DNA from 4 places in the Methylobacterium sp. Gmos3 genome. Region 3 is predicted to be linked to each of the others. Evidence: predicted binding sites of a transcription regulator. Region 3 holds the regulator's gene; each other region holds the start of a gene.
The links. The regulator LexA, encoded in region 3, represses DNA repair genes until DNA is damaged. The targets are predictions, from matches to a motif close to TGTTCNNNNTGTGTTCNG.
Positions count from the first base shown of each region.

Region 1: the regulator LexA is predicted to act here: its motif matches at 2,884-2,901, upstream of ACS5Q7_RS13195 (ATP-dependent helicase).
Region 2: the regulator LexA is predicted to act here: its motif matches at 2,819-2,836, upstream of dinB (DNA polymerase IV).
Region 4: the regulator LexA is predicted to act here: its motif matches at 4,410-4,427, upstream of ACS5Q7_RS03695 (ImuA family protein).

Region 1 covers NZ_JBWJYL010000006.1:11,465-18,647, forward strand. Annotated here, with positions in the region: gene ACS5Q7_RS13185 (AsmA family protein) at 1-2,461, opposite strand, end outside; gene ACS5Q7_RS13190 (hypothetical protein) at 2,547-2,804, opposite strand; gene ACS5Q7_RS13195 (ATP-dependent helicase) at 2,912-5,275, shown strand; gene ACS5Q7_RS13200 (PhoH family protein) at 5,582-6,298, shown strand; gene ACS5Q7_RS13205 (hypothetical protein) at 6,433-6,693, shown strand; gene ACS5Q7_RS13210 (accessory factor UbiK family protein) at 6,868-7,152, shown strand.
Region 2 covers NZ_JBWJYL010000001.1:611,983-619,165, forward strand. Annotated here, with positions in the region: gene argC (N-acetyl-gamma-glutamyl-phosphate reductase) at 1-264, shown strand, start outside; gene ACS5Q7_RS02950 (quinone oxidoreductase family protein) at 365-1,342, shown strand; gene ACS5Q7_RS02955 (hypothetical protein) at 1,508-1,708, shown strand; gene dinB (DNA polymerase IV) at 1,721-2,803, opposite strand; gene ACS5Q7_RS02965 (DoxX family protein) at 3,124-3,528, opposite strand; gene ACS5Q7_RS02970 (aminotransferase class IV) at 3,525-4,379, opposite strand; gene ACS5Q7_RS02975 (anthranilate synthase component II) at 4,366-4,971, opposite strand; gene pabB (aminodeoxychorismate synthase component I) at 4,968-6,338, opposite strand; gene rimO (30S ribosomal protein S12 methylthiotransferase RimO) at 6,524-7,183, shown strand, end outside.
Region 3 covers NZ_JBWJYL010000001.1:324,136-331,318, forward strand. Annotated here, with positions in the region: gene ACS5Q7_RS01635 (ComEC/Rec2 family competence protein) at 1-1,795, shown strand, start outside; gene lexA (transcriptional repressor LexA) at 1,789-2,529, opposite strand; partial or broken gene ACS5Q7_RS01645 (IS256 family transposase) at 2,772-2,934, opposite strand; gene ACS5Q7_RS01650 (SapC family protein) at 3,030-3,848, opposite strand; gene ACS5Q7_RS01655 (invasion associated locus B family protein) at 4,042-4,731, opposite strand; gene ACS5Q7_RS01660 (autotransporter-associated beta strand repeat-containing protein) at 5,172-7,183, opposite strand, start outside.
Region 4 covers NZ_JBWJYL010000002.1:55,153-62,335, reverse strand. Annotated here, with positions in the region: gene ACS5Q7_RS03705 (error-prone DNA polymerase) at 1-1,932, opposite strand, end outside; gene ACS5Q7_RS03700 (DUF6504 family protein) at 1,905-3,656, opposite strand; gene ACS5Q7_RS03695 (ImuA family protein) at 3,622-4,275, opposite strand; gene ACS5Q7_RS03690 (acyl carrier protein) at 4,748-5,002, shown strand; gene ACS5Q7_RS03685 (acyl-CoA dehydrogenase family protein) at 4,999-6,162, shown strand; gene ACS5Q7_RS03680 (amino acid--[acyl-carrier-protein] ligase) at 6,162-7,130, shown strand; gene ACS5Q7_RS03675 (DUF1839 family protein) at 7,136-7,183, shown strand, end outside.

The sequences.
Region 1 (7,183 bases), on a different contig from region 3:
GCCCGCCCTCCTGCGGCATGAGCAAAGCGGCCGCGAGGCGGGGCAGCGACAGCCGCGCGAGGCGGGTGCTGCCGCGCAAGGCACCGTCTCCGGCGCGGATGAGGGTGCCCTCGACGGACGCGCCCGCGACCGTTCCGGCGATCGCGGCCTGCGGATCGCCCCCCTCCGCCGACAGGGTCGCCGTGAGGTCGGCGGGCCATGGGCCCGGATCGAGCCGCGCCGCGCCGGCCAGCGTCAGGAACGGCGCGATGTCGGCGCCGCGCAGGGTGATCCGCCCGCCCTCCGGCGCCGCCCCCTTCGCGGGCAGCAGGATCGGCTGATCGGTGGCGAGATTCACGCCCGCCACGGTGCCGGCGAGGGTGACGGAGAAGCCCGTGCCCTGCGGCTCCTTCGGAAGGCGCAGTTCGGCGGCCGGACCGCGCGGCTCGGCGGTGAGGTGCAGTTCCGCCGGCTGCTGCAATCCGGGAATGTCGGTGCGGCCGAACCATGCGCCCGCGCGGGGCGTGGCGAGCGTGCCGTTTCCGGCGACGAACCGCCCATCGCGGCTGCGGATCGCGAGGTCGAGGGTGCCGCCGCCCGCCTTGCCCTTGGCCTGTACACGCAGGACACCGCTTTCCGGCGCGTCCCGGTCGAGGATGACGGCGAGGTCGAGGGGCGCCGTGCGCAGGAAGGCGGGGATCGCCTGAAGCTCGTCCGACCACACCCGTTCGAGCAGCCCGATGAGCGGCGCGGCGGCGGGCGCCTGGAGCTTGCCGGCGATGCGGCCGGTGCCGTCCGCCGCGATCGAGCCGGAGAGCTTGGCGCTGGCGCCCGCCAAGTCCGTCACGTCGAGGCTGTCGACCACGATGCGGTTTCCGTCGGACTGGATCCGCGCGGCGATGGTGCCCGCGCCGGAGCCGACCGCGCCGAAGCGCACGTCCCTGGCCTGCAAGGTCAGGCTCAGGTCCATGGTCTGGAGGGCGGAGAGCGCCGTGCCGGAGGGCGGCAGGGCGGAGATGTCGAGCCCGCTCGCCAGCAGCTGCGCCTCGAACCGGCCGCGCCCCCCGCTCTCGGGGGCGACGTAGCGGGCATTGCCGCTGAGGCGGGCGGTGCCGAACCCGGCGCGCAGGTTGCGCAGGGAGAAGTCCGAGGGAGAGGCGGCGACATCGGCCGAGAGGTCGATGGGTCGCCCGTCGAGGAGGCCCAGCCACGGCCCCTCGGCGCCGAGGCGGCGCAGCAGACGCCCGAGCCCGTCCGATTGCTTGGCCAGCAGCGAGACCGGCCCGGTGAGTTGCAGCGGCGACCCTTCGATCTCGCCGCTGGCGGTGATCCGCGCCTCGCCGGGGGCGGTGGCCGCAAGGCGCCGGAGCAGCAGCCCGCCGCCCCGTTCCGCCGTCCCGGCCATCGCGATGTCGCTCCATTCGGCGCCCCCGAAGGCGGCGCTGTCCATGGCGAGGTCGAAATCGAGCATCACCGGCAGATCCCAGCCGCCGCGCGGGATGCCGCGCGCCAGCAGCGCCCCACCCTCGGTGGAGGTGAGGAAGGCATCGAGATCGAGCCGGCGCGCCTTGAGCGCGAGGGAGGCCCGCCACTGGTGCAGGTCGAGCCGGCCGCTGCCTTCGAGGCGTAAGGACTTGCCGCCGGGATCGACATCCAGGCTCGCCTGATCGAACCGCACCTGCGTGCCGCGCGACTTGAAGGTTCCGGCGAGGGTGAACGGCAGGTACGCCCCCGCCGCCTGGCTCGGCGGACCGACGACGAGGCGCGCGTTGCCCTCGGCGCGCACGAGGCTCGCCTCCGCGTCGGCCTCGTCGGGGGCGAGGCCGAACCTCGCATCCACCTCGAACAGCGGAAAGGCGTCGCCGCCGCCGGAGATCTTCACCGGCAGGCGGCCCTCGGGATCGGGCGTCCCGCTCACGGCGCGGAACGGCACGCCGCCGCTCGTCGCCTCGACGCGCCAGGGGCCGATGAGCGCGGGCGCCTGCACCCGCACGTCGTCGGCGGTGAACTGGTCCGTCCGGCCGGTGGAGAGCACCGCCGTGGTGACGAGGAATTGCTGGATCTGAAGGTTCTCGATGGCGAGATCCTTCGCCCGCAGCCCGTCGAGCAGGCCGCGCGGCAGGCGGATCGATTCGCCCTCGCCCACCGGCAACCGGATCTCGGCCCGGCCGATCCGCGTCTCGGTGAAGCGCGCCTCGCCCTTGAGGAGGGGGGCCAGCGCGATCTCGGCCTTCACGAAGCGCGCATCGAGCGCCACGCCGTCCCGGCCGCCGATGACCAGCCGGTCGACGCGCAGGCGCGGCGAGGGCAGCAGCCGCACCTCGACCGTGCCCTGGCTCTGCACGGGCACGCCGAGCGATTGCGACAGGGTGCGGTCGATGAAGGCCCGGTGGGCCGTCCAGTCGATAAAGGGCGGAATGGCGAGCGCCGCGATCAGGACGAGGACGATCGCGCCTGCCAGCGCGGTCAGCAGATCACGCACCGTTCCCGTTCCAGACCTCGCCGCGTGCCCCCGTGGGCCGCCCGCCCGCGCCTATAGCATGAAGGGGGCGGGCTCGCGCGAGCCCTCAGCGGCCCGTGGCGCCGCCAGCCCTGGGGATGGGCGACGGGACGGGCGGCGGGGTCGGGGCGCTGCGCGGCTGGTTCATCGTCGCACCGCTGTTGGACGACGGGCTGGCGCCGATCTCCTGCGACCGCTGGGTGCTCATCCGCGACATGGATTCGTTGGCGGCGTTGGGATTGTTCTGCTGCACCTGCGCCATGGCCGGCGCGGCGGCGAGGGCGAGGGGCATGGACAGGGCGACGAGGGCGGTGATCCGGCGCATGGCGTGACCTTGCGGTGTCTGTTTTCGGGGCGTCTGACAGGTCAAGCGGTGGCCGGCGACGGGGTTCCGGCCTCGACGCCGTTCGCGATTTGGTCCAGTGAGGGGCGATGTCGAACCGCCCGAATGCCCTGCCCACCGCGGACGGCCCCTCCGCTTCGATCACCGCCCGCGCCCTCGGCTCCCTGAGGCGGGATTCGGATTCCTATCTGGATGGGTTGAACCCCGAACAGCGCCTCGCCGTCGAGACGACGGAGGGGCCGATCCTCGTGCTCGCGGGCGCGGGCACGGGCAAGACGCGGGTGCTGACCACGCGCATCGCCCACCTGATCTCCACCGGCCGCGCCCGGCCGTTCGACATCCTGGCCGTGACCTTCACCAACAAGGCCGCCCGCGAGATGAAGTCGCGGATCGGCACGCTGATCGGCCCGGCGGGCGAGGGCATGCCCTGGCTCGGCACGTTCCACGCCATCGGCACCAAGATCCTGCGCCGTCACGCCGAACTGGTCGGGCTGAAATCGGACTTCACCATCCTCGGCACCGACGACCAGCTGCGCCTGATGAAGCAGGTGCTGGCCGACCAGAACATCGACGAGAAGCGCTGGCCCGCCCGGTCCCTGGCCCACACGATCGACGGCTGGAAGAACCGCGGCCTCTCGCCGGAACAGGTGCCGCCTGGCGAGGCGACCTCCTTCGCCTTCGGCAAGGGCGGCGCGCTCTATGCGGCCTATCAGGCCCGCCTCGCGACCCTCAACGCGGTGGATTTCGGCGACCTGCTGCTGCTGTGCCTCAAGCTCTGGCGCGAGAACCCGGACGTCCTCGAAAACTACCAGGAGCGCTTCAAGTACATCCTCGTCGACGAGTACCAAGACACCAACGTCGCCCAGTACCTGTGGCTGCGCCTGCTGGCGCAGAAGCGCAAGAACGTGGCCTGCGTCGGCGACGACGACCAGTCGATCTATGGCTGGCGCGGCGCCGAGGTCGACAACATCCTGCGCTTCGAGCACGACTTCCCCGGCGCCACCGTGGTCCGGCTGGAGCGCAACTACCGTTCGACGGGCCACATCCTCGCCGCCGCCTCGGGCCTCATCGCCAAGAACGAGAGCCGCCTCGGCAAGACGCTGCGCACCGAGGACGAGCCCGGCGAGCCGGTGACGGTGACGGGCGCCTGGGATTCGGAGGAAGAAGCGCGCCTGCTCGCCGAGGCCATCGAGTCGCTTCAGGTGAAGAAGCACCCGCTCTCGGAGATCGCGGTGCTGGTGCGCATCTCGGCGCAGATGCGCGAGATCGAGGACCGGTTCGTGCAACTCGGCCTGCCCTACCGGGTGATCGGCGGCCCGCGCTTCTACGAGCGGGCCGAGATCCGCGACGCGCTCGCCTACCTACGCGTCACCATGAACGGCAGCGATGATCTCGCCTTCGAGCGGATCGTCAACACGCCCAAGCGCGGCCTCGGCGACGCCACCTTGCAGCAATTGCACGGCTACGGCCGCGCCGAGCGGGTGCCGCTGCTCACCGCCGCCCGCCGCCTGTGCGAGACCGACGAGCTCAAGCCCAAGGTCCGCCAGACCCTGCGGGCGCTGACCGAAAGCTTTTCCCGCTGGGCGCGCCTCGTGGAGAGCCAGCCGCACAGCGAGGTCGCGCAGACGATCCTGGAGGAATCCGGCTACACCGAGATGTGGCAGAAGGAGCGCTCCGCCGACGCCGCAGGCCGGCTGGAGAACCTGAAGGAATTCGTCCGCTCCATGGAGGAGTTCCCCGACATGGCGGCCTTCCTCGAACACGTCTCCCTGGTGATGGAGGCCTCCGAGGCCGAGGGCGCCGACAGGGTCTCGCTGATGACGCTCCATGCCGCCAAAGGCCTAGAATTCGACACGGTGTTCCTCCCCGGCTGGGAGGACGGGCTGTTCCCGAACCAGCGGGCGCTGGACGAAAGCGGCCGCGCCGGCCTCGAGGAAGAGCGCCGCCTCGCCCATGTCGGCCTCACCCGCGCCCGCAAGCGCGCGAAGCTCTCCTTCGCGGTGAACCGGCGCATCCACGGGCTGTGGTCCTCGACCATTCCCTCGCGCTTCATCGACGAATTGCCCGCCGCCTCGGTGGATGTGGTGGACGCCCCCGCCCATTATTCGGCCGGCGCTTCGCGCTTCGACCGCAACCCACAGCCCTTCGGATCGAGCTACGGCACGCCGGGCTGGCAGCGGGCGCAGGAGCGCACGAATGCCAATACCGGCGGGCGCGGCTTCGGCGCCTCGCCCGGCCGGCGGGGCACGGCCTCGTCGGGTCCCCGGCAGATCGAGGGCGAGCTGATCGCCAAGTCGACGGGCACCCCGTCGGCCTACAGCACCGGCCAGCGGGTGTTCCACACCAAGTTCGGCCCCGGCGAGGTCGCGGCGATCGACGGCAACAAGCTCACCGTCGATTTCGACAAGGCGGGGCGGAAGATGGTCCTCGACAGCTTCATCCAGCCCGCCTGAGCGTGTCCGCCGGGACACGGCGAACCGCCTGATTCGCCTTTCTGCGCCCCCGGCCCAAAACCGTCACCCGTGAGTCACACCCGGCGAACAAATCTGGCGCGCGGCCGATTTTGGTGTGTCGGTTGCTTCGCCGGCTCCGTTCCGGGGGTGAAATGGTTTACTCTCCACAGGCAACCTTCGATGCCCCGGAACTTCGATGAGTGACAAGAATTGGCTCATCGCTATGCTTGAAAGTAGCAGGAGTACGTAGATTACGTCGGTTCAGGTACACGTCCAGATAGGCCAGCCCCGTTGGAGTGTTGACCCATGAAGAGACGCCGCGCACGCCTTGAATTGGTTGAAGACCGAACGACCCGCCTCCACCGCACACGCTTCGACGAGGAACGGCACCTCAGCCCGATCCAACCCCTCACAGACCGACAGGCCGAGTATCTCGAAGCCCTCGGCCGCTCCCCTCAAGTGATCGTCCTCGGCCCCGCCGGCACCGGCAAGACCTTCATCGCCGGAACCCGCGCCGCCGACCAGCTCCGCCAGCGCCGCATCGCCAAGGTCGTGATCACGCGGCCGAACGTGCCCTCCGGCCGGTCGCTCGGCTTCTTCCCCGGAACCCTTGAAGAGAAGATCGCCCCCTGGGTCGCCCCGCTCACTGAGGCGATGAAGGAGCGGATGGGCGCCGGCGCCTTCGAGATCGCGCTCAAGGCCGGGGACATCGAGATCGTCCCCTTCGAGGTGATGCGCGGACGCACCTTCAAGAACTGCCTCGTGATCCTCGACGAGGCGCAGAACACCACCACCAGCGAGATCAAGATGTTCCTGACCCGCATCGGCGACGATTGCCAGGTCATCATCAACGGCGACGTGTCGCAGACCGACCTGCGGGAGACCTCGGGCCTGCGCACGGTGATCCACCTCGTGAAGAGCCGGATGATGCCGATCCCGGTGGTGGAGTTCACCCGCGCCGATATCGTGCGGTCCGGCATCTGCGCCGAATGGGTCGCAGCCTTCGAGGAAACGAATCTCTGACTTGACCGTTACTCACGGCGGACCGGCAACGGTCCGCCGTGCCCTCGCGGGCACGAGAAAGCTCCCCGAACCTCCCCCAGCGGGAGGACAAACCGGGTGTCATCCCGGCAAACGGAAGAATTGGAGTCTCCCTCGTGAGGAAACTGACCCTGACCGCCGCCGCCTTCGCGTCCCTGTTCGGCGCGGCGCTGGCGACCCCCGCCCTTGCCGTCCCCGCCTCGCCGACCGCCATCGCAGCCCCCGAGGCGATGACCACGACGGTGCAGATGGAGCGCCGGATGATGCACCGTCGCATGGAGCGCCGGATGATGCACCGTCGCATGGAGCGTCGGATGATGCACCGTCACATGGAGCGTCGCATGATGCACCGTCGCATGATGCGCCACCATATGTGATCGGCTTCGGCGCCTTCCGGCATGCACCGGGGGGCGCCACCCCAGACGACGACGAACCGAGCCGGGCCGGCGTTGCCCCGGCGCCGCAAGATTCTTATGTCGGGGCGCTTGCGGTCCCCGGAACGGCCAGCGCCGCCGGCGCGGCTTCCGGAGGACCGTCCCGGGAGACGGACGATGCCCCCCTCCAACCGCCTGTTCGACGACCTCGCCCGCCTGATGACGGACGCCGCCGGTGCCGCCCAGGGCGTCCGCCGCGAAGCGGAGACCGTCGTGCGCGCCCAGGCCGAACGGCTGATCCGCGATCTCGACGTGGCCTCCCGCGAGGAGCTCGACGTTCTGCGCGATCTCGTCACCACGCTCCGCACCCAGAACGAGGCCCTGACCGCCCGCGTCGCCGCCCTGGAAGCCAAGGCCGGCTCCGCCGCCGCCGGGGTCGCGGGGCTGAGCGAAGGGGCTTGATTCCGGCGGAAACGGTTTTGCACAGGAAGCC
Region 2 (7,183 bases), 290 kb from region 3:
GGCCGCCCGCAGGCGACCGACCTCGAAGCGGCCCTGTCCGACTGGTACGGGGGCCATCCGCTGGTGCAGGTCGTGCCCGGCGCCGACGGCTCCCACCGGGAGAAGATCGAGGCCGAGGACCTGAACGACACCGACCGGCTGGAACTGCGCGTCTTCGGCTCGACCGAGCACGGGCAGGCGGTTCTGGTCGCGCGCCTGGACAACCTCGGCAAGGGCGCCTCCGGCGCGGCGGTGCAGAACCTGTCGCTGATGCTGGGTCTGTGACGGGTCGCCCCTTCCGGGGCGGCCCAACAAAAGAAATTGCCTCCCGCTCCCGTGGGTCTATCTCGCTGCGGGGCGGGACACGACAACACGGGAGAGAACGATGCCGAAGGCGATCCGGGTCTACGAGTACGGCGGCCCCGAGGTGATGAAGCTGGAGGACGTGCCGCTCGCCGAGCCGGGCGCCGGCCAGATCCGCGTCCGCCAGGAGGCGATCGGCGTCAACTTCATCGACATCTACTTCCGCACGGGCGCCTACAAGTCCCCGCACATGCCCTTCACCCCTGGCAAGGAGGGCGCGGGCACCGTGACCGCCGTGGGCGAGGGCGTGGCGCAGATCAAGGTCGGTGATCGGGTCGCCTACGGCTCGGTGGCCGATGGCTGCTACGCGGAGGAGCCGGTGATCCCGGCCTCCGCCGCCGTGCCGATGCCGGAGGGCATCGACGCGCAGACCGCCGCCGCGATGATGCTCAAGGGCCTCACCGCCGAATACCTCCTGCACCGCACCTACAAGGTGAAGCCCGGCGACACGATCCTGTGGCACGCGGCGGCGGGCGGCGTCGGCCTCATCGCCTGCCAATGGGCCAAGCATCTCGGCGCCACGGTGATCGGCACCGCCGGCAGCGAGGAGAAGGCGGAACTCGCGCGTCAGAACGGCTGCGATCACGTCATCCTCTACCGCAGCGAGGACGTGGCCAAGCGCGTGCGCGAGTTGACCGGCGGCAAGGGCGTGCCGGTCGTCTATGACGGCGTCGGCCAGGCGACCCTGATGGGCTCGCTCGACAGCCTCGCCCCCACCGGCCTGCTGGCGAGCTTCGGTTCGGCTTCCGGCCCGATCACCGGGCTCGACCTCGGCCTGCTCGCGGCCAAGGGCTCGCTCTACGTCACGCGGCCGACGCTCGCGACCTTCTCCAGCCAGCGCCCGGTGCTGGAAGAGGCCGCCGCCAACCTGTTCAACGCCGTGCGCTCCGGCGCGGTGAAGATCGCCGTGAACGCGGTGCGCCCCCTGGCCGAGGCCGAGGGCGTCCATCGCGACCTCGCCGGCCGCGAGACCACCGGCTCCACGGTCATGGTGCCCTAGGTCCGAGATTCCAAAGGGATCATCCCTTTGGTGGGGTCCAGGGGCAAAGCCCCTGGGTCTCACACCGACCTCCGGGCAAAGGGCTCGCCCCCATCGGGGGCGAAGCGCCGCAGGGGCGGGACTCGCACAGGACATCGGCGTTGCCCCCGTTCATCAGGAGGCAGCATGTCCAACAAGCAACCCAAGACGACCACGCCCACCGACGCGGACCTCAAGGGCAACCCGGGGATCGGCACCTCGAAGGGCATGGCCGGGGCGGACCCGGAAGAGCTGGAGCTGGATTCCACCTTCGAGGGCGATGTCGACAACGAGACGACGCCCGAGGGCGGCGTCGATCCGAACCACCGGCCGCGCAAGAACAAGTAGGCCGATCCGGCCTCACAGCCCGAGGCCGAGCTGCTGCGGCGCCTCGGCCTCCTCCTGCGTGAAGCCCGACAGCGAAACGCCGATCAGCCGGGCGGTGCGGGGCAGGGGAAACAGCCCGCGCAACAATTCGAGGCCGATCCGCTCCAGGCTCTCCCGGTCGGGGACCGGCGCCGCCAGGGAGCGGGCGCGGGTGACGAGGGTGAAATCCGAGAACTTGAGCTTCAGGGTGACGGTGCGCCCGCGCATGGCCTTCGCCTCGGCCCCGCGCCAGACCTTGTCGACCATCGGCGCCAAGCGCTCAGCCAGCACGTCGTAGGCGGCGGTGTCGTCGGTGAAGGTGGTCTCGGCGCCGATGGACTTGCGGATGCGGTGCGCCCGCACCGGCCGCTCGTCGATGCCGCGGGCAACGGCGTGGTAATAGCTCCCGGCCGAGCCGAACGTCTCCTTGAGCCGGTCGAGATCCCAGGCGCGCAGGTCGGCGCCGGTCTCGATGCCCAGGCGCTTCATCTTAGCCTCGGTGACCGGCCCGACCCCGTGGAACCGCCCGATGGGCAGCTCCGCCACGAAATCCGCCCCCATCGCCGGGGTGATGACGAACAGGGCGTTCGGCTTGCGGTGGTCCGAGGCGACCTTGGCCAGGAACTTGTTGTACGACACCCCCGCCGAGGCCACGAGGCCGGTGCGCTCCAGGATCTCGGCGCGGATCGCCTTCGCCACCGCCGTGGCGGTGGGCAGCCCCAGCAGGTTCTCGGTGACGTCGAGATAGGCTTCGTCTAGGGCGACCGGCTCGATCACCTCGGTGTGGCGGGCGAAGACGGCGCGGATCTCCTCCGAGACCTGCCGGTAGACCTCGAAGCGCGGCTTCACGAAGACGAGGTCCGGGCAGAGCCGCCGGGCGGTCGCCGCCGGCATGGCCGAGCGCACGCCGAAGGGCCGCGCCTCGTAGCTCGCGGCCATCACCACGCCCCGCTCCCGCGAGCCGCCCACCGCCAGCGGCTTGCCGCGCAGGGACGGGTCGTCGCGCTGCTCCACGGAGGCGTAGAACGCATCCATGTCGATATGGATGATCTTCCGGAGGGCGACCTCCGCCTGCATCGCTGACGCCTCAGATGTTCCCGGTTCGTTCAAAGACAACGGCAACGATGGCGGGTCAAGGCGCGAGGCGCCGGGGGCCACAGGCGATTGGAATGGGATTCGGCCGACGGGCGATCATCCCCTCGCCCCGCGTGCGGGGAGAGGGCTGAGCCCCCCTTGTCGGGGGCGAAGCGAGGCGGCAGCCGGTGGTGAGGGGGTCGGCCGGAGGAGGCTCATCCTGCGAGCCCCCTCACCGCCGCTTCGGCTTCGCCTCTCGCTTCCCGTTTGCACGACGAGGTGCAAACGGGCCTCTCCCCGCAGGCGGGGAGAGGAGGGCGCCGTCAGCGCCCCCGCCGGAACGGCCAATCGATCAGCCCGCCGGCCCAGAGGGCGGCCCAGACGAAGACCGGCTGAAAGGCCAGCCGGGGGCCGTGATACCACCAGGAATCCGGGATGCCCTCGATGTGGATGTGCTCGAAGGCGTGCTTGAGGTTCGCCGGGTAGACGCAGACCGCGTAGAGGGCGAGGCCGATGGCGGCCGCCTTGCGCGTCGCCGGGATCTGCAGGCCCAGCGCCCCGGCGAGTTCGCACAGGCCCGTCGCCTGGATGACGAGGCGGGGCTCCGGCACCCAGTCGGGCATCAGCGGCAGCATCGCGTCGGTGGCGACGAGATGCACCACGCCGATGAAGGCGTAGGCCCCCGCCAACCCCCAGCGAAGGACTCTTCGACCGTTGCCTTCGCTCACGCGACCTCTTCCGGGGTAACACCGCAGGATTCCGCCACCGCCGCCCGAAGCGCCTCGCGCAGCAGGGCGAAGGCGGCGTGGCCGGCACTGTCGTAGGCGGTCTCGCCCAGGGCCGTCACCGGGGCGAGGAGGCGCAGGGAGTTCGTGACGAACACGGCCCTTGCCCGCCGCACGTCGTCCGGCGTCAGGGAGCGCTCCGCCACGGCGAGGCCGTGAGCCGGGGCCAACGCCAGCACTTGCGCGCGGACGATGCCGGGCAGCACGCCGTCTGTGAGGGGTGGGGTGAGGAGGGTGCCCTCGTCCGCCACGCAGAACACGTTGCCCGTCCCGGCGCAGGCGATGAGCCCCTTCGTATTGTGGAACAGCGCCTCGTCGAACCCGTCCCGCGCCGCCTCGCCGGCCGCGATCACGGCGTCGAGGTAGCCCAGTGTCTTCAGCCGTGCGGCCGGGGAGGTGTCGTTGCGGGCGATGGCGGTCGGCCGCAGCCGCAGGGGCGCGAAGGCGATGGCCCGGCCGCTCGCGGCGGCGGTGGCGAACAGGGTCGGCCGGGGGTCCTCCGGCGGCTTCAGGCCCCGCGGGCCGGCGCCCCGCGTCAGCGTGGTGCGGAGGGCGAGCCGCTCGCCCCGGCCGGCGAGGGCGCGCATGGCCGACCGGATCGCCCCCGCATCGGCGGGGATGCCCAGCACCTCGGCGGAGGTGACCAGCCGCGCGACATGCTCGGCTTCGAAGGCGACGCGGCCGTTCAGGGCGAGCGCGGTGTCGAACAGCCCGTCACCGAGCGTCAGGCCCCGGTCGGCATGGTCGAGGGGCGCCTCCGTGCCCGCGAGGACCTGCCCGTCACGCCACAGCATCGCGCCGGCCCTCCCGCCACGCGCGGGCGAGATCGAGAAAGTTGCCGAAGATGGCGTGGCCGTTCTCGGTGAGCACCGATTCCGGGTGGAACTGCACGCCGTAGGTCGGGTGCCGCCGATGGGAGAGGGCCATCACCTCGCCCTCGTCGGAGAGCGCATCGACGGCGAGGTTTGCCTCCATGCCGGGCTGGGGCGTCACCACCAGGGAATGGTAGCGCCCCACCGGCATCGGCGCGGGCAGGCCGGCGAAGAGGCGTTGGCCGTCATGGGCGACCGGCGTCGCCTGCCCGTGCAGGGGCCGCCGCGCCCGCTCGACCCTGCCGCCGAAGGCCGCGCCGATGGCCTGGTGCCCCAGGCAGACGCCGAGGATCGGCAGGTGTCCCGACAGGTCCCGGATCGCCGGGAGCGAGACCCCCGCCTCGGCCGGGGTGCAGGGGCCGGGGGAGATCACCAGGGCCTCCGGCGCCAGCGCCCGGATGCCGGCGACGTCGAGGGCGTCGTTGCGCACGACGCGGACCTCCTGGCCCAGCTCCTCGAAGTAGCGGACGACGTTGAAGACGAAGGAATCGTAGTTGTCGAGGACGAGGATCATCGGAATGCCTCGAACACCCGCTCGGCCTTGGCGAGCGTCTCGTCGTATTCCGGCCCCGGCTCGGAGAGCAGGGTGACGCCGCCGCCGGCCTGAAGCACGGCCTCGCGGTCGTCCATGAACACGGTGCGGATGGCGATGGAGGTGTCGAGGTCGCCATCGAAGCCGATCCGGCCGATGGCGCCGCAATAGATCTCGCGGGCGTCGCCCTCGATCTCGCTGATGATGTCCATGGCGCGGATCTTCGGCGCCCCGGTGATCGAGCCCCCCGGAAACGTCTTCTCCAGCAGGTCGAGGCCGTCGAGCCCGTCCCGCAACGTGCCCGTCACCACCGAAACGAGGTGGTGGACGCCGGCATAGGTCTCCAGCCCGCACAGCACCGGCACGGCGACGCTGCCCGGCGCGCAGACCCGCGACAGGTCGTTGCGAAGGAGATCGACGATCATCACGTTCTCGGCCCGGTCCTTGGCCGAGGCGGCGAGCCCCTCGGCGGCGGCGCGATCCTCCGCCGGATCGGACAGGCGCTTGGCGGTGCCCTTGATCGGCCGGGTCTCGACGTGGCGCCCGTCGAGCCGCACGAACCGCTCCGGCGAGGAGGAGGCCACCGTCAGCCCCTCGAATTCCTGGTAGGCGCCGAAGGTGGCCGGGTTGGTCTCGCGCAGGCGCCGGTAGAGGGCGAAGGGATCGAACCCCGCCGGCAGGTCCGCCGTGAAGCGCTGGGCGATGTTCGCCTGATAGATGTCGCCCGCGCGGATGTAATCGCGCACGGTTTCGACCGCCTCCTCATAGGCTTGCCGGGTGAAGTTCGAGCGCCACGCGAGGTCGCCGCACTCCGGCGCGGGCTCCGGCGCGGGGGCGTCGCGTAGAAGGTCGGCGAAGGCGGTGAGGCGGGCCTCGGCCCGCGCCGCGCGGGGTCCCGGTTCGGTCTCGGGGAATCCGGTCGAGAGCAGGGTCGCGGTGCCGGCCGCGTGGTCGAGGGCGAGCACCGTGTCGTAGAAGTCGAGGGCGATGTCGTCGGTCAGCCCGGCGCGGCGGGCGGGCGGCGTCACCCGTTCCAGGGAGGCGCCGCAATCGTAGGCGATGTAGCCGATGGCCCCGCCGGGGAAGGGCCGGGCGGGATCGGCCGGCAGGCGGTAGGGCGCGAGGCAGGCGCGCAGGGCCTCGAACGGCCCGCCGGGAACGGGGCGTCCGTCGAGGGTGGCTTGCCCGTCGCGGAACCGGAACCGGGCGAAGGGATCGGCGGCCACCACCGAGAGCCGGCCCAGGGCATCGTGCCGCATGGCGCTGTCGAGCACGGCGAGCCCCGGCAGGGCGCGCAGCCGGGCGGCGGCGGCGATGGCGTCGAGCGTGGGGAGGTCTCGGGTCCACATGAACCGGGGTCGGGCCTTCGGATCGCGGCGGTGTCGGGACGCCCTCGCACAGGCGATGCCGTGGGGGAAGAGCGGGCAGGCTCGCACTCGCGGCCTGGATCCGCTATATCGGCGTCCATCCCGAAGACTGCCAGCGTCCTCGACGTGCCGTGAGCGGCGCGGGCGCCGCCGCATCCGATGGCCCCATGACCAGCACCGCCTCGCCCGACAGCAAGTCTGCCTCCCCGGGCGCCCCCAAGATCTCGTTCGTCTCCCTCGGCTGCCCGAAGGCGCTGGTGGATTCCGAGCGCATCCTGACGCACCTGCGCGCCGAAGGCTACGAACTCGCCCGCAAGCACGACGGGGCGGACCTCGTCATCGTGAACACCTGCGGCTTCCTCGATTCCGCCAAGGCCGAATCGCTCGCCGCCATCGGCGAGGCCATGGCCGAGAACGGGCGGGTCATCGTCACCGGCTGCATGGGCGCGCAGCCGGAGGAGATCCGCGAGAAGTATCCGGACCTCCTCGCCGTCACCGGCCCGCAGGCCTATGAATCGGTGGTGGCGGCGGTGCACGAGGCGGCGCCCCCGGCCCACGACCCGTTCCTGGACCTCGTGCCGCCGCAGGGCATCAAGCTGACGCCGCGCCACTACGCGTATTTGAAGATTTCCGAGGGCTGCAACAACCGCTGCAGTTTCTGCATCATCCCGTCCTTGCGCGGCGACCTTGTGAGCCGCCCGGCGGCGGACGTGCTCCGGGAGGCCGAGAAGCTGGTCAAGGCCGGCGTGAAGGAGCTTCTGGTCGTCTCGCAGGACACGAGCGCCTACGGCCTCGACATCCGCTACGCCGAGAGCCCCTGGCGCGAC
Region 3 (7,183 bases):
CGCGCCGCTCACCGGGGTGATTGAGGGCTTGGACGAGCGCGAGGAGGGCGCGCGGCTCATCGTGCGCGTCGAGAGCTTCGGCGCCCTGCCGCCCGAGGCGCGCCCGCGCCGGGTGCGGGTGTCGTTCCGCAAGGCGCCGCCGCTCAGGCCGGGCGACACCGTGAGCGCCACGGCGCGGCTCCTGCCCCCACCGGAGGCGGCCCGGCCGGGGGGCTACGATTTCGCCCGCGACGCCTACTTCCAGGGGATCGGCGCGGTGGGCTCCCTGGTCGGGCCGATCACGGTCGCGCCGACGCCGGACCTGCCTCCCTCGCTCCGCTTCGCCGCCGCCCTCGACGAGGCCCGCAACGCCCTGACCCGCCGGATCGCCGGCAGCTTCGGCGGCCAGCCCGGCGCCGTCGCCGCCGCGCTCGTCACCGGCAAGCGGGGGCTGATCGGTCCGCAAGCCAACGATGCCCTGCGCGCGGCCGGCATCTACCACGTCGTCTCGATCTCCGGCCTGCACATGGTGCTGGCGGCGGGGGTCGTCTTCTGGCTGATCCGGGCGGTCCTCGCCCTCGTGCCCCATTGCGCCCTGTTCTGGCCGATCAAGAAGATCGCGGCGGGGGCGGCCATGGCGGGCGCCACCGCCTATTGCGCCTTCTCCGGCTGGGACATCGCCGCGGAGCGCAGCCTGCTGATGACGCTGATCATGCTCGGTGCGATCCTCGTGGACCGGCCGGCGCTCTCGATGCGCAATCTCGCCCTCGCCGCCCTCGTCGGCCTCGCGCGGGAGCCCGAGGCCCTGCTCGGACCCAGCTTCCAGATGTCCTTCGGCGCAGTGGCGGGCCTCGTCGCCTGCGCCCGGCTCATCGATGGGCGGCTGTTCCTCACGCCCGGCGCGGGACGCCTCGGGCGGACCCTGGGCCTCGTCGCCAGAGGCATCGTCGGCACCCTCGCCACGACCCTCGTCGCCCAGGTCGCGACCGCCCCGTTCGCGACCTACCATTTCCAGACGGTGCAGCCCTTCGGCGTGCTCGGCAACGCGCTGACCCTGCCCCTCGTTTCCCTGGTGGTGATGCCCTGCGCCGTCCTCGGCACGCTCACCTATCCGTTCGCCCTCGACCGGCCGGTCTGGTGGGTGATGGGGCAGGCGGTGGCCGGGATGCTCGCCGTCTCGGAATGGATCGCCGGGTTCGGCCGCTCCGTCCTCGTGGTGCCGGCCTTCGGCACGGGAGCCCTGCTCCTGCTCGCGGCGGCGCTCCTCATCGCGACGCTTCCCATCTCGAACCTGCGCCGCCTCGCCCTGCTGCCGGCCCTGGCGGGCCTGGCCTTCGCGGCCCTGCCGCACCGGCAGGATCTCTACATCGACCGCCAAGGCGCGGGCGCGGCCCTGCGCGGGGCCGACGGGCGCCTCGTGGTGCTCGGCAAGCCGCCCGCCTTCGTGCTGGAACAATGGCTGAAGGCCGATGGCGACGGCCGGCGGGCCGGCGACCTCCTGGCCGCGCCCCCGCCGGGCCGCTGCGACCGTCTCGGCTGCACCGCCCGCCTGCCGGATGGCCGGGCCGTCGCCCTGGTGAAGGACAGGCGCGCCTTCCCGGAGGATTGCGCCCGCGCCGCCCTCATCGTCACCGCGCTGCGGGCACCGCCGGACTGCGCGGCGCCGCTGGTCATCGACCGGCGACGCCTCGCGGAGGGGGGCGCCGTCTCGGTGAGGCTGGACGGCGACGCCCTGGTTCCAACCTATGCCCACGCGGCGAGCCGTGCGCCGCCATGGCGTTCGGGCCGGGAGCCGGAGCCCCCTTCGGATCAGTAGCGGCGGACGAGGCTCACGAGGCGACCCTGGATCCGCACCCGGTCGGGGCCGAGGACGCGGGTCTCGTAGGCCGGGTTCGCCGCTTCGAGGGCGATGGAGGAGCCGCGCCGACGCAGGCGCTTGAGGGTCGCCTCCTCGTCGTCGATCAGGGCGACGATGATGTCGCCGGTATTGGCGGTTTCCTGCTTGCGGATGACGACGAGGTCGCCATCGAGGATGCCGGCATCGACCATCGAGTCGCCGCGCACCTCAAGAGCGTAATGCTCGCCGCCGGCCAGGAAGTCCGGCGACATGGTGACGGTGTGGCTCTGGCTCTGGATCGCCGCGATGGGCGTGCCCGCCGCGATGCGCCCCATGACCGGGATCGCGACGCCCCGGAACTCCTCATAGGCCCGAGGCTGAGGCGTCGCGGCCGGCGGCAGCTTGGCGAGCCCGCCCTCGACGACGCTCGGGGTGAAGCGCCGGGGCTCGGGCGCCGCAGCCGCCGCCGCCTCGGCCGCCTCCGGCCCGCGCCCCAGAGCGTCGGGCAGGCGAATCACCTCGATGGCCCGCGCCCGGTTCGGCAGGCGGCGCAGGAAGCCGCGCTCTTCCAGGGCGGTGATGAGGCGGTGAATGCCGGATTTCGACTTCAGATCGAGGGCATCCTTCATCTCATCGAAGGACGGCGGCACGCCGCATTCCTGCATCCGCTGCTGGATGAAGCGCAGGAGGTCCAGCTGCTTGCGCGTGAGCATCGTTCGGGTCTCGCAAAGTGGCGGCGGTCGCACGGAAACAAATCGCGAACACGTTAAGCGTTCCGCAAGTGTTCCGCAAGAGACAAGCTTGGCCTTGCGTCGGTTCGTAGGGCGATGCCGGCTCACCCGAACGCTATCGGACCGTCCGAGCCGCTCTCATAGGTCACGGCAGGAGCTTGAGCGGGTCGTGTCCACTAGCGTGGTGTCGCTCGCCGAGAGCCACCACGATCACCGGCTTTGGCCGGGACGCCCAGGCAGGCCAGCACGGCGGGCTCGGCCGTGTCCATCAGGGTCGCGAGCCTTGGCATCTCGGGCCGGAGTTTGATCGGCCGCCCGTCGCCATGGCTGGCGGGCCGCCTCCGCGTCGTCCTGGGCCAATGCGGTGGCGATGGGGGCCGAGACGACGAGCTCGACCCCGCGCAAGCCGCGCCAAGTTCGCATCGCCGCCGCCAGGGAGCGACGACACACGCACCGGACCGGCACCGGCGCGACGCCTGGTCTTAGGCGGCAGTGGCCTCCGCCGGGGGCTGTTCCTCGGCTTGCGCATCGAGGAGCGTCTGCCAGCTGAGTTGCGAGGCGAGGTGGAGCACGATCGCCCCCAACCAACCGCGAGCGTGGAATTCGGCCACCACGTCGGCCGGAAGGGCGCGGAACGCCGCTTCATCGACCAGCTGGAAGCCCGTCAGCGTGGAACTCACCGGGGGGATCTCACCGGTCGCCGTGACGGCGGATGTCGTCAGCCGCAGTTCGGCCGAACGGGGCACCAGCAGGCGGTGTTCCAGCAAGGCGGCCGAGAAACTGCGGGTGGCTTCGTACTCGGCTGCATAGGCCTTGCTCAATGCCATCGCCGCCTGAGCCCGGGGCGTCGGCGCGCCGGCCTCGTCGAACAGCCGGTCCGTCGTCTCGCCATCGGCCTCCGGGACGATCAGCGAACTGGTCGTATCGACGCCGAGCATCGCCGGCCCGTCACCCGCCTGCACGGCGATGAACGGATAGCGCCGCAGATAGGCCGGGATGTAGAGGCCGGGACGCCACACGCCCGCCTTGTCGATGAGCAGGTTGCGCCCCGCTGACAGCCCGCTCAAGGCCAGGGGCAGAGCATCCTCGGCTTGGGCGAAGACGATCGGCATGACGCGCCCCGCCGCGGCGAATTCTGCCACGGTGAGGGGAATCGCAACGGCTTCGGCCGCGAAGCCGAAATGCCCTTCGCGCCGAACCCCGAGCGTACGATGCTCCGGGAATCGGACCACGTCCGGCTTGCCGTAGAACAGCGGCGGCACCTGAGACGCGGGCGAATTGGTGGTTGCGGAGTTGGCCATCGGTTCGTTCTCAGATGTGAAGGACGTCAGTCCAGCATCCCGCCGGACCTGGATGGAGAGCTTCCAGAAGCCGCAATCCGGCAGCGGGAGGAGGCGCGCGGTCTTCAGCCCCCCGCCTCTCGGCTCAGGATCGGGGGCGTCCTGGCCCTGAACGGAACGAGCGGGCTGGGGGCCGAACCCGTCGTCGCTGGCGTCAGCGGGGCTTGATGGCTGCGTCGAGGGCGGCCGAAAATCCCCGGAAGGAGAAAGGCACGTTCACGGTGCGGCGGGCGCCATCCTCGAAGCTCAGGGTGCCGGTTCCGGTCGCGGTCCGCAGGGCGAGCTCGAAATCCTTGTCAGCCTCGACCTCCGCGAAACAGCCCGAGCCGCACCGCTTGAACTCGAGGGGAACGGCCTTCGCTTTCTCTCCCGCCTGGACCTTCGCACCAGCGGGCAGCCAGACCCCGGCCGGCAATTGGACGGCCACGCGGAGAGGGCCATCGGCCGCGAGGCGGCCGATGGCCATGATCGCGATCAGGCCTCCCGGTTGACCGTTCTGCCCCTGCACCTGGATCGTCTGGGTCGCTTCGCAGATCTTGGCCGCGTTGGGCGGGGTCACGCAGCGCACCAGCCAATCCTGATAGGTGGCCGTGGTCACCTGCGGATCGCCAGCCTCCCCGGTCCCGCCGAGGTTCGGAACGGCGCCCTGATTGGCCTTCGCGGCCGCAGGCGCATCAGGAGCCGCCAGCGACGGGCCAGCCCCGATCGCGGCTGAAAGGCTCACCCCGACAGCCATTCCCCGCGCCGTCGCACGCATTGCGCGCTTCATCGTCCAAACCATCATATCGAACGTCTTCCACCTTGGAATACTGGCGACCGCTCGCGACCTGCAGTGGGTCGGCACCCAAGGATCGACACCTCACAGGGTTCGCCCGACCGCATAACAAGAGCATTTCCCCAATTGCCTGGGTAATGGAAACCCCCCGCTGCAGAAATTTCGTCGAAATCGGTATACCGCCGCAGGTTTATCCCGATATTCAGAGAAACTATACAATCTTGAATTGTCTTCCATTCAAGATGCAACGCGAACTTCAAATCCGAAGCTGCTGGCGTATCCCTGAATCCGGACCGGGATTCGACTTCGTCGATCAGTTTTCACGCCGCCAGCATCACCGCTCTCACAAGTGCAGAGAAGAACGCCAGGACACCGGACCCCGCCCAAATGGGACGGATACCTGCATTGCCCTGCTTCGCTTGCGAATAGGGGAGACCCGGCCTGACTGCGTTCCCCGGGAACCGCTCTGGAAAGACCGGCGACGAGCTTCCGTCGCCGGCCTCACGTCCTCAGAACCGGTGCGAGTACTCCGCGGTGAAGGCGCTCTGCGTGGCCCTCGGAGCCAGCTGCCCGGTGTAGTTCACCCGGATCGCCGACACCTCGGACAGGTCGTAGGACAGGCCCGCCCCCACCAGGGCCGTCTCCTGCGCCACCGGCACGCCGCTCACCCCGAACACGCTCCCACCGGCAAACCGGAGGCTCGCCCGCGGCGCCAGATCCCCGAACGCGTGCTGCCAGCCCAGCGTCACGCTCGGCGTCAGCACCACGTCGCCCAGGGTGATCTGCGTCGCCGCCCGCACCCCCACGCTCGTGTAGGCCACGCCCTGGGCCCTCACCGTCCCCGACAGCGCCGCGTCCGCCGAGCCGCGCTCGGTCACCCGGTGTCCGTCCAGGCTCACATACGACAGGCCCGCGAACGGCTGGAGCGTCGTCGCCCCCACCCGCACGTCCGTCGACACCTCGCCGAAGACCTGCGAGCCCGCCACCGTGTAGCGCGCCGTCTCCGAGGCGGTGTAGCCCGGGATCACCACGCTGCGCCGGGCGCTCACGTCGTGCCAGCTCTGGGCGAAGCCCCCGCGCACCGCCAGCGCCCCGAACTGGCCGCTGCCGTACACGCCGACATCGTAGGTGGCGAAGGTCGCCGAGGTGCCCCGCGAGGTCACGTCGGCGCTCGACCGGTCGAGGCCGCCGAGAACACCCACCTGGATCGCATCCCCCAGCGCCACGTCGAGGCCCGCCAGCATCCCGCCAGCCGAGCTCGCGACCGCCCCGGCGTTGCCGTCGCCCTGCCGCCGTCCGAACCCGCCATAGGCCTGCGCCCACAGCGTCCGCCCGGGATCGCCGTCCACGCTCTGCGTTGCCGGACCCGCCGCCTGCGCCGCCTGGCCCAGGGCATCGTTCCCCGAGCCCGACTGGCGCAGCCGTGAGCCCACCGCATCCCGCAGGAAGGCCGATTGCTGCTGGATCACCGTGTTCAGCGAGGCGTGACCCTCGCCGTCCAGCCGGTCGAACGCCCGCGCCACCTCGCCCTCGGGCAGGTTCAGCAGGGTGTCGAACACCCGGTTGCCGAGACCGAGGTCCTGCGCCGCGCCCGCCAGGGCGAACTGGTTGCGGGTGCGGGCGAAGTCGGTGAACCGCCGCCCGTTGTAGAACAGGCCGAGATAGACGTTCTGCGCGTCGTAGCTCAGCGTCGGCTTGAGGAAGGCGTAGTCGCTCGTCACGCCGGCGAACTGCCCCGTCACCGTCGCGGTGGTGGTGAGGATGGCATAGGTGCTGTGCGGGGCGTAGCGGCCCGGCGTGGCGTGGACCTCCACCTGCGCCCGGGACGAGATCGTCACCGGGCCGGTGGCGGTGATGAGGTCGTGCCGCCCGTCCGGCGTCACGTCCACCGCGTAGGTCGAGCCGCCGTTGAAGCCCACCGCGCCGGTGACCCCGATCGTGCCCGGCGAGTAGCCCGGAGCGACCGTCGCCCCGGCATTGGCGGTCAGTGTGCCGATGGTGGCGGTGCCGCCCAGCACCGATCCGTTCTCCAGGGTGAAGGCCGAAGCCGACACCGCGCCCGGGTCGAGCCGGACGAAGGCGCCCTTCGCGGTGACTGCCCCGGTGAACGTGCTGCTGCCGTACAGCACCTTGCCGCCGCGGAACTCCACCTGTCCGTGACCCGAGACCTCATCGCGGAACGTGGTGGTGTCCGAGCGGGCGACGACGAGGCGGGCGTTGTCGACGATGGCCCCGGCCACCGAGCCGGTGGTGCCTCCGTTACCGAGTTGCAGCGTGCCCTCCTTGATGACGGTGTCGCCGGTGTAGGTGTTGGTGCCCGTCAGGACGAGGGTGCCGAGGTCGGTCTTGTTGATCCCGACGTTGCCAGTCAGCGGCGCGGCGATGGTGGCCACCGTGTTCACGCCGGAGGACGTGCCATCGCCGACGCGGATCGTCGCCGGGGTGTTGTTGGTGGTGGTCAGGACAATCGGGCCTCCCTGGACCACGAAGCCGTTGTCGACGAACTGCATACCCCGCGCTG
Region 4 (7,183 bases), on a different contig from region 3:
CGGCTCCTGCCCGCAGCGGCGCTTCAGATAGGGGTGGACCATGTCCCCCTGGATCGGGCCGGGGCGGACGATGGCGACCTGCACCACGAGGTCGTAGAATTCCTTCGGCTTCAGCCTCGGCAGCATCGACATCTGCGCCCGGCTCTCGACCTGGAACACGCCGACGGAATCGGCCTTCGACAGCATGGCGTAGGTGGCAGGATCCTCCCTCGGCAGGTCGGCGAGCGTCGGGTAGTCGATGCCGTGGTCGCGCTTCAGGAAGTCGAGCCCGCGCTTCAGGCAGGTGAGCATCCCCAAAGCCAGCACGTCGACCTTCATCAGGCCGAGGACGTCGATGTCGTCCTTGTCCCACTCGATGAAGGTCCGGTCGGGCATCGCGGCGTTGCCCACGGGGACGGTCTCGTCGAGGCGCCCGCGCGTGAGGACGAACCCGCCGACATGCTGCGACAGGTGCCGGGGGAAGCCGATCAGTTGCAGGGCGAGGTTCAGGGCCTGCCGGAGAGCCGGGTTGGCGGGGTCGAGCCCGGTCTGCATGACATGGGCGTCGGGCAGATCCTTGCCCCAGGACCCCCAGACCGTATCCGCGACGGAGGCGGCCACGTCTTCCGACAGGCCGAGCACCTTGGCGACCTCGCGGATCGCCATGCGCGGCCGGTAATGGATCACCGTCGAGCACAGGGCCGCCCGCTCGCGGCCGTAGCGCTCGTAGAGGTGCTGGATCACCTCCTCCCGCCGCTCGTGCTCGAAATCGACGTCGATGTCCGGCGGCTCGCCCCGGTTCTCGGAGATGAAGCGGGCGAAGAGCAGCCGGTGCTTCGAGGGATCGACGGCGGTGATGCCGAGGCAGAAGCACACGGCGGAATTGGCCGCCGAGCCGCGCCCCTGGCACAGGATGCCCTTGTCGCGGGCGAAATCCACGATCTGGCTGATCGTGAGGAAGTAATGGGCGAACTTCATCTTCGCGATGAAGGCGAGTTCCGTCTTCAACGTCTCCTCGACGCCGTTCGGAATGCCGTCCGGGTAGCGCCAGTAGCGGGCGCGGTGCCACGTCTTCTCTTCCAGATAATCCTGAGCCTGACGGCCGGGGGGCACGGGCTCGTCCGGGTATTCGTAGTGGAGTTGCGACAGCTCGAAATCGCAATGGGCTGCGATCTCGGCGGTACGCGCCAGGGCCTCGGGATGGTCGCGGAACAGCCGCGCCATCTCGGCTTCGGGCTTCAGATGCCGCTCGGCATTGGCTTCCAGGCGATAGCCCGCCGCGTCGAGGGTGCAGCCCTCGCGGATGCAGGTCAGCACGTCCTGCAACGGGCGCCTGTCCGGGTGGTGGTAGAGGGCATCGGCCACGGCGACCATCGGCGTTCCCGTGCGGCGGCCGATCTCGTCGAGGAGCCGCAGGCGCAGGCGCTCGTCCCCCCGGCGGCGATGGCTGGCGCCGAGCCAGACCCGGCCGCTCGCGGCGGCGGCCAGGGCTTCGAGGCGGGCGAGGAAGCCGGCCTGCGGTTCCGGCCGGCGCCCCGTCGGGAGGGCGATGAAGACTTGGCCTTGGGCGGCCTCCAGCATCTCCGTGAAGGAGAAGCGGCACTCGCCCTTGCGCGCCCGCCGGTTGCCGGCGGTGAGCAGGCGGCAGAGGCGCCCCCAGGCCTCCCGGTCCATCGGATAGGTCAGGGCCTCGAACCCGTCTTCCGTGACGAGGCGCACGCCCGGCAGGAAGGGGATCGGCGTGCCCTCCTTCTCCATCTGCAATGCAGCCGAATGCCCCCGTACCAGCCCGGCGACGGTGTTGCGGTCGGCGATGCCGATCCCCGCGAGGCCGTAAGCCGCCGCCTGGACCACGTATTCCTGCGGGTGCGAGGCGCCGCGCAGGAAGGAGAAGTTGGTGGTGGCGCCGAGTTCGACATAGCCGCTCACGGGAACATCCCGTGGACGAACCATGCGGCCGGGCGCTCCGGCCCATGCGGCCCGTCCCGGTAGAGCCACAGGCGGCGACCGGCCTCGCACTCGATGCGGTAATAGTCGCGCGGCTCGGCCTGCTCGCGCCACCATTCGGGGGCGATGCGCTCCGGTCCCTCGGCGCGGGCGACCCGGTATTCCCGCGCGCGCCAGCGGAAGCGGTGGGGCGGCCCGTCCGGCGCCGTGGCGAAGACGTCCTGCGCGGCCTCGCTGCGGGCGAAGAGCACCAGCGGCCGGGCCGGGAGAATGGCCGGATAGGGCAGGGGCGGGGTGACCCACGAGACGATGCCTTCCGCTCGTTCGGGCACGTGGCTCTCGCGCGGGGCGAGCCGCTGAAGCCGCCGGCCGATGCGCTGGGCGATGGTATCGGCGAGGTTCGCGACCCGCTCACCCGCGCCGGAGCCGCCGAGGGCGGCTTGTTTCGCAACCATGGGTTCGGCGGAGGTGACGGCGAGGTCCACGGTCTCGAAGCCGAACCCGGCATCGAGGCCGGCGCCGAGCCGTTCGAGCCGCAGCCCGATCAGCGCGGCGATGCGCTCCGGGCTGCGCTCCGGCCGCGACAGGCCGAGATCGAGGGCGCGCACGGTCCCATCGACCCGGTGCAGGGTGAGGCGCAGGGCGCAGGCGCCGAGCCCGGCCCGTTCGAGCCGGGTGGCGATCTCGTCCATCAGCGAGCGGGCGGCGGCGACCACGTCGGATTGCCGCCCGATCGGATCGAGGAAGCCGCGCGCGGCCGAGAAGGTGCGGGCCTCGTCGAGGGGCGCCAGGGGCTCGGCTCGGCGGCCATAGGCCTGATCGAGCCGCAGCAACGGCGCCAGCCCGAAGCGCCGGGCGAGACCGGCGCGGGGCAGGGACTCGACATCGGCGATCCGGCGCAGGCCGAGGCGCCGCAACCCTGCGGCGATATCGGCTTCGAGGCGCAGCGCCTCGACGGGGAGGGGGGCGATATGCGCGGCGTGCTCGCCGGGAGGGACGATCAGAGTGGGGATCGTTGCGGAATGCGGCAGAGAAGCAATCGCAGGCTGAAATCCCTCCCCCCTTTGCGAGGGAGGGTGGCCCCCGAAGGGGGTCGGGAGAGGGGAGCGACGGTGCAGGATCGAGCACCGATCCTCACCACGGGCGCGTCTTGTCCTGAAGCGGGGTTCCCCTCTCCCCCCCTGCTCCGCAGGGTACCCTCCCCCACAGAGGGGGGAGGGAGAGCGGAGGGGGCTGGTCGCGACTTCCGCAACAATCCCCGCAGGCGGGGAGAGGGGAACCCGTGCGGTTCCGTTTCGGGCCACGGCGAAGGCCGCGCCCATCGTGTCGGCCAGCGCGATCCGCGCCGGGATCCGCGCCCGGGCGAGGCGCCCGGCAAGATCGTCGAGCAGCGCCGCCTCGCCCCCATGGAGATGGGACGCGCCCTCGATGTCGATGAAGAATCCGTGGCACCCCTCGGCCGGGCCGAAGGGCGCGACGCTGGGGGCGTAGCGCATCGCCCAGCGGCACAGGCGGTGCAGGGCATCCCGCTCGGCCTCCGGGTCGGCCGGGTGGACGCGCAGGGGCACCCCGATCCGCGCGCGGACCCGGCCCAGCAACTCCCCGACCGCCAAGCCGAGGGCACGCGCCCGCGTGTCGAGGGCGACGAGGCGCAGGCCCCCCGGCCCGACGGCGGCGACCGCGTGCGGTCCTTCCTCAGGGGCGAGCCCGGCCCGCTGAAGCCGCGTCATCGGCCAGTCGCTCAGGCAGATGCAGACGATTCGCGGCACTATCCCACTCCACCAGCCAGGATCCGCCGCGCCCGTTGCGGCACCGTTCGAGGCGCACCCGCCAGCGCGGGGCGTGAAGGCCGCCGAAGCGGTCGGCCCCGGCCGGAGCAGGGGCGACGCGCCAGCGGGTCGCTGCCCCGTTGGGCAGCCCGGTCCCGGCTTGGCGCAGGACGAGGAGGAGGGGCGGCTCGCCGGTCTCGGCGGCGAGTTGCAGGCGCCGCCCCGCCTTCAGCGGCATTCCCTCGCCCACCAGCCCGATGAGCGCGGACAGGCAGTTCGCGTGGAGCGCGGCTTCCAGGGCGCGGAACACCTCCCCATCGCCCCCCGCTTCCAGCAGCAGGAGGCGCCCCGGATCGAGCCCCAGCGAGGCGAGGCCGTGGCCGTAGGGCAGGGGGTGCCCGGAAGAGGCGATCATCGCCTCGCGCGGCACCTCCGCGAGGCGGCGGGCACAGAGGGCCAGGGCGAAGGCCAGGGCGGCGATGGCGTCGCCGGGCTCGGCGGGAGCGATCTCGTGAGGCGGCCCCAGGACGAGCCCGCCGCCTGGCAGGTGCGCGTCGATCACCGGATGCCCGAGGGGCATGATCCTGGTCTCTCGGGAGGGCTCGGCGGAAAGCTCCGCCCGAAGCCGGGCCAAGCGGTCTTTCGCGCTTGCCGGGTTCGGGGGGCTCGTCGGCGCCTGTGCCATCGTCATCGGGTCCAGTCATGCTCCGAGATAGGAACATAACGGGAACAAACTCAACCGGCTCCGTGACCGTTCCTGAATCTCATGCCATGCCAGCGGCTTGGCCTGTGGACTGGTGTGGATGGCTGTGGACGCCCCGCCGGGACGCATCCTTCCACAACCCTAAGGATGAGAATCTATCATCCGAACGGCATCTCGGAACGATTCATTCGTGATCGTCTGCGAATGTGTGCCCCGGAAGAGCAGTCTATCTCGAAATCAAAGCTTAACGCGTTCGCGTCAAAAAGCTCAAATTTACGATAGATCATCGTTATCTTTGACAAGCCACCGGCGCGGCGTATGTGTACAACCTCCAATAGAGGACAGCGCAATGGTCTCCGATGAAGTCATTCGGGACATCCTTCGGCAGAACGAAGCCATGTCCGGGATCGTAGACAGTTTGGGCGAAGACGAAGACCTGTTCGAGAAAGGTCTCGATTCCTTCGGCTCCGTTCAGCTGATGCTGGCCCTGGAGGAACGCTTCGAGGTCGAGTTCCCCGATACGCTCCTGAACCGCCGTTCCTTCTCGACCATCCGCATCATCCGCGAGACGGTCTCCAAGCTCTCCATGGGGGCCGCCGCGTGAGCGACCTCACTCGCCGGGCGAAGCGCGTCGCAGAGGTCGCCGCGCTGCACGCCGATGCGGTCGACCGCGAGGGCCGTTTCCCCGCCGAGGCCGTGGCCGCCCTGAAGGCCGAGCGCCTGCTCGGGCTTCAGGTGCCGAGCCAGTATGGCGGCGAAGGCGCCGGCCTCGCGCAGATCGCCGAGGTGTGCTGCACCCTCGGGCAGGCGTGCAGCGCCTCCGCGATGGTGTTCGCCATGCACCACATCAAGCTCGCGAGCCTCGTCACCCACGGGCTCACCAGCGATTGGCATTGCGGCCTGATGGCCAAGGTGGCCAACGAGCAACTGCTCATCGCCTCCTCGACCACCGAGGCCGGCATCGGCGGCGACCTGCGCAACAGCCTGTGCGCCGTCGAGGCCGAGGGCGACCTGTTCAACCTCGGCAAGGATGCCAGCGTCATCTCTTACGGCGCGCAGGCTGACGTGATCCTCGTCACCGCCCGGCGCAACCCGGAGGCTCCGACCTCCGATCAGGTCCTCGTCGCCCTGATGCGCGACCAGATGAGCCTGAACCGGACCTCGACCTGGGACACGCTCGGGATGCGCGGCACCTGCAGCGAGGGCTTCCGCCTGGAAGCCAAGGGCGTGCCGATCGTCCAGGTCCTGCCCAAGCCCTTCGCCGAGATCGCGGCGCAATCGATGCTTGCCTCCTCGCACCTCCTGTGGAGCGCGGTGTGGTTCGGCATCGCGAGCTACGCCGTGGACCGGGCGCGCAGCTTCGTCCAGGGCGAGGCCCGCCGCCGCCCCGGCACCGTGCCGCCGAGCGCCATGCGCCTCGCCGAGGCCGCCAGCGCCCTGCAATCGATGAAGGCCACCGTCCTCTCCGGCCTGCGCAAATACGAGGGCGCCCAGCACGAACCGGACGAGCTCAGCTCCATCGGGTTCGCCGTGAGCCTCAACAACGTCAAGACGACCGCCTCCAGCATGGCGGTCGACATCGTGCAGCGATCCCTCGGGATCGTCGGGATCTCCGGCTACCGCAACGACACGCCGTTCAGCCTCGGCCGCCCGCTGCGCGACGTGATGTCGGCGCCGCTGATGATCGCCAACGACCGCATCCTTTCCAACACCGCCAACCTCCTGCTCGTGCAGAAGGGCGGCGGCCAGCTCCTGAGCGCCTGATGGACAGCCTGCCCGCCCTCGACGCCGACACCTCCACCGAGGTGCCGCAGGATTCCACCACCGTGGAATCCCCGACCTTCCTCGACCGGCTGTTCGATGCCGGCCTTCTCGTCCGCACCGGTATCGATGGCCTCTACGGCCGCAGCGGCGCGTTCGAATCCGTCGTCGAGGCACTGGACCGTCTCGTCTCCCGCCTCGGCGCGGAGGACGGCGCCGAGGTGATGCGCTTCCCGCCGGGCATGAGCCGGGCGACCTTCGAGCGCAGCGGCTACCTGAAGGGCTTTCCGCATCTCGCGGGCACCGTTCACAGCTTCTGCGGCAACGAGGCGGACCATGCCCGCCTGCTGGCCTGCGTCGAGGCCGGCAAGGACTGGACCGACAAGCAGGCCGCGACCGACATCGTGCTGACGCCGGCCGCCTGCTACCCGCTCTACCCGACGGCCGCCGCCCGTGGCCCGCTGCCGGAAGGCGGCCTGCTGTTCGATCTGCAATCCTACTGCTTCCGGCACGAGCCCTCGCTGGAGCCGACCCGGATGCAGCTGTTCCGGATGCGCGAATACGTGCGCATGGGCAGCCCGGACGAGGTTCTGGCCTTCCGCGAGCAATGGCTCGACCGGGGCACCAAGATGATGGCCGGCCTCGGCCTGCCGCTGGCGGTGGACCTCGCCAACGATCCGTTCTTCGGCCGCGCCGGCAAGATGCTCGCCAACAACCAGCGTAACCAGAACCTGAAGTTCGAGCTGAACGTGCCGGTCAACAGCGTCGAGAAGCCGACCGCCTGCCTCAGCTTCAACTACCATCAGGACCATTTCGGCACGACCTGGGGCCTCACCCAGGCCGATGGCAGCGTCGCGCACACGGCCTGCGTCGGTTTCGGGCTGGAGCGGATCACCCTCGCGCTGCTGCGCCACCACGGGCTCGACCTCGCCCGCTGGCCGGCGGACGTCCGCGCGACGCTCTGGGGCTGAGCGACGTGTCCGCCAGCCTCGCCATCCGTGAAGACGGGACGGAGGCGCCCGCC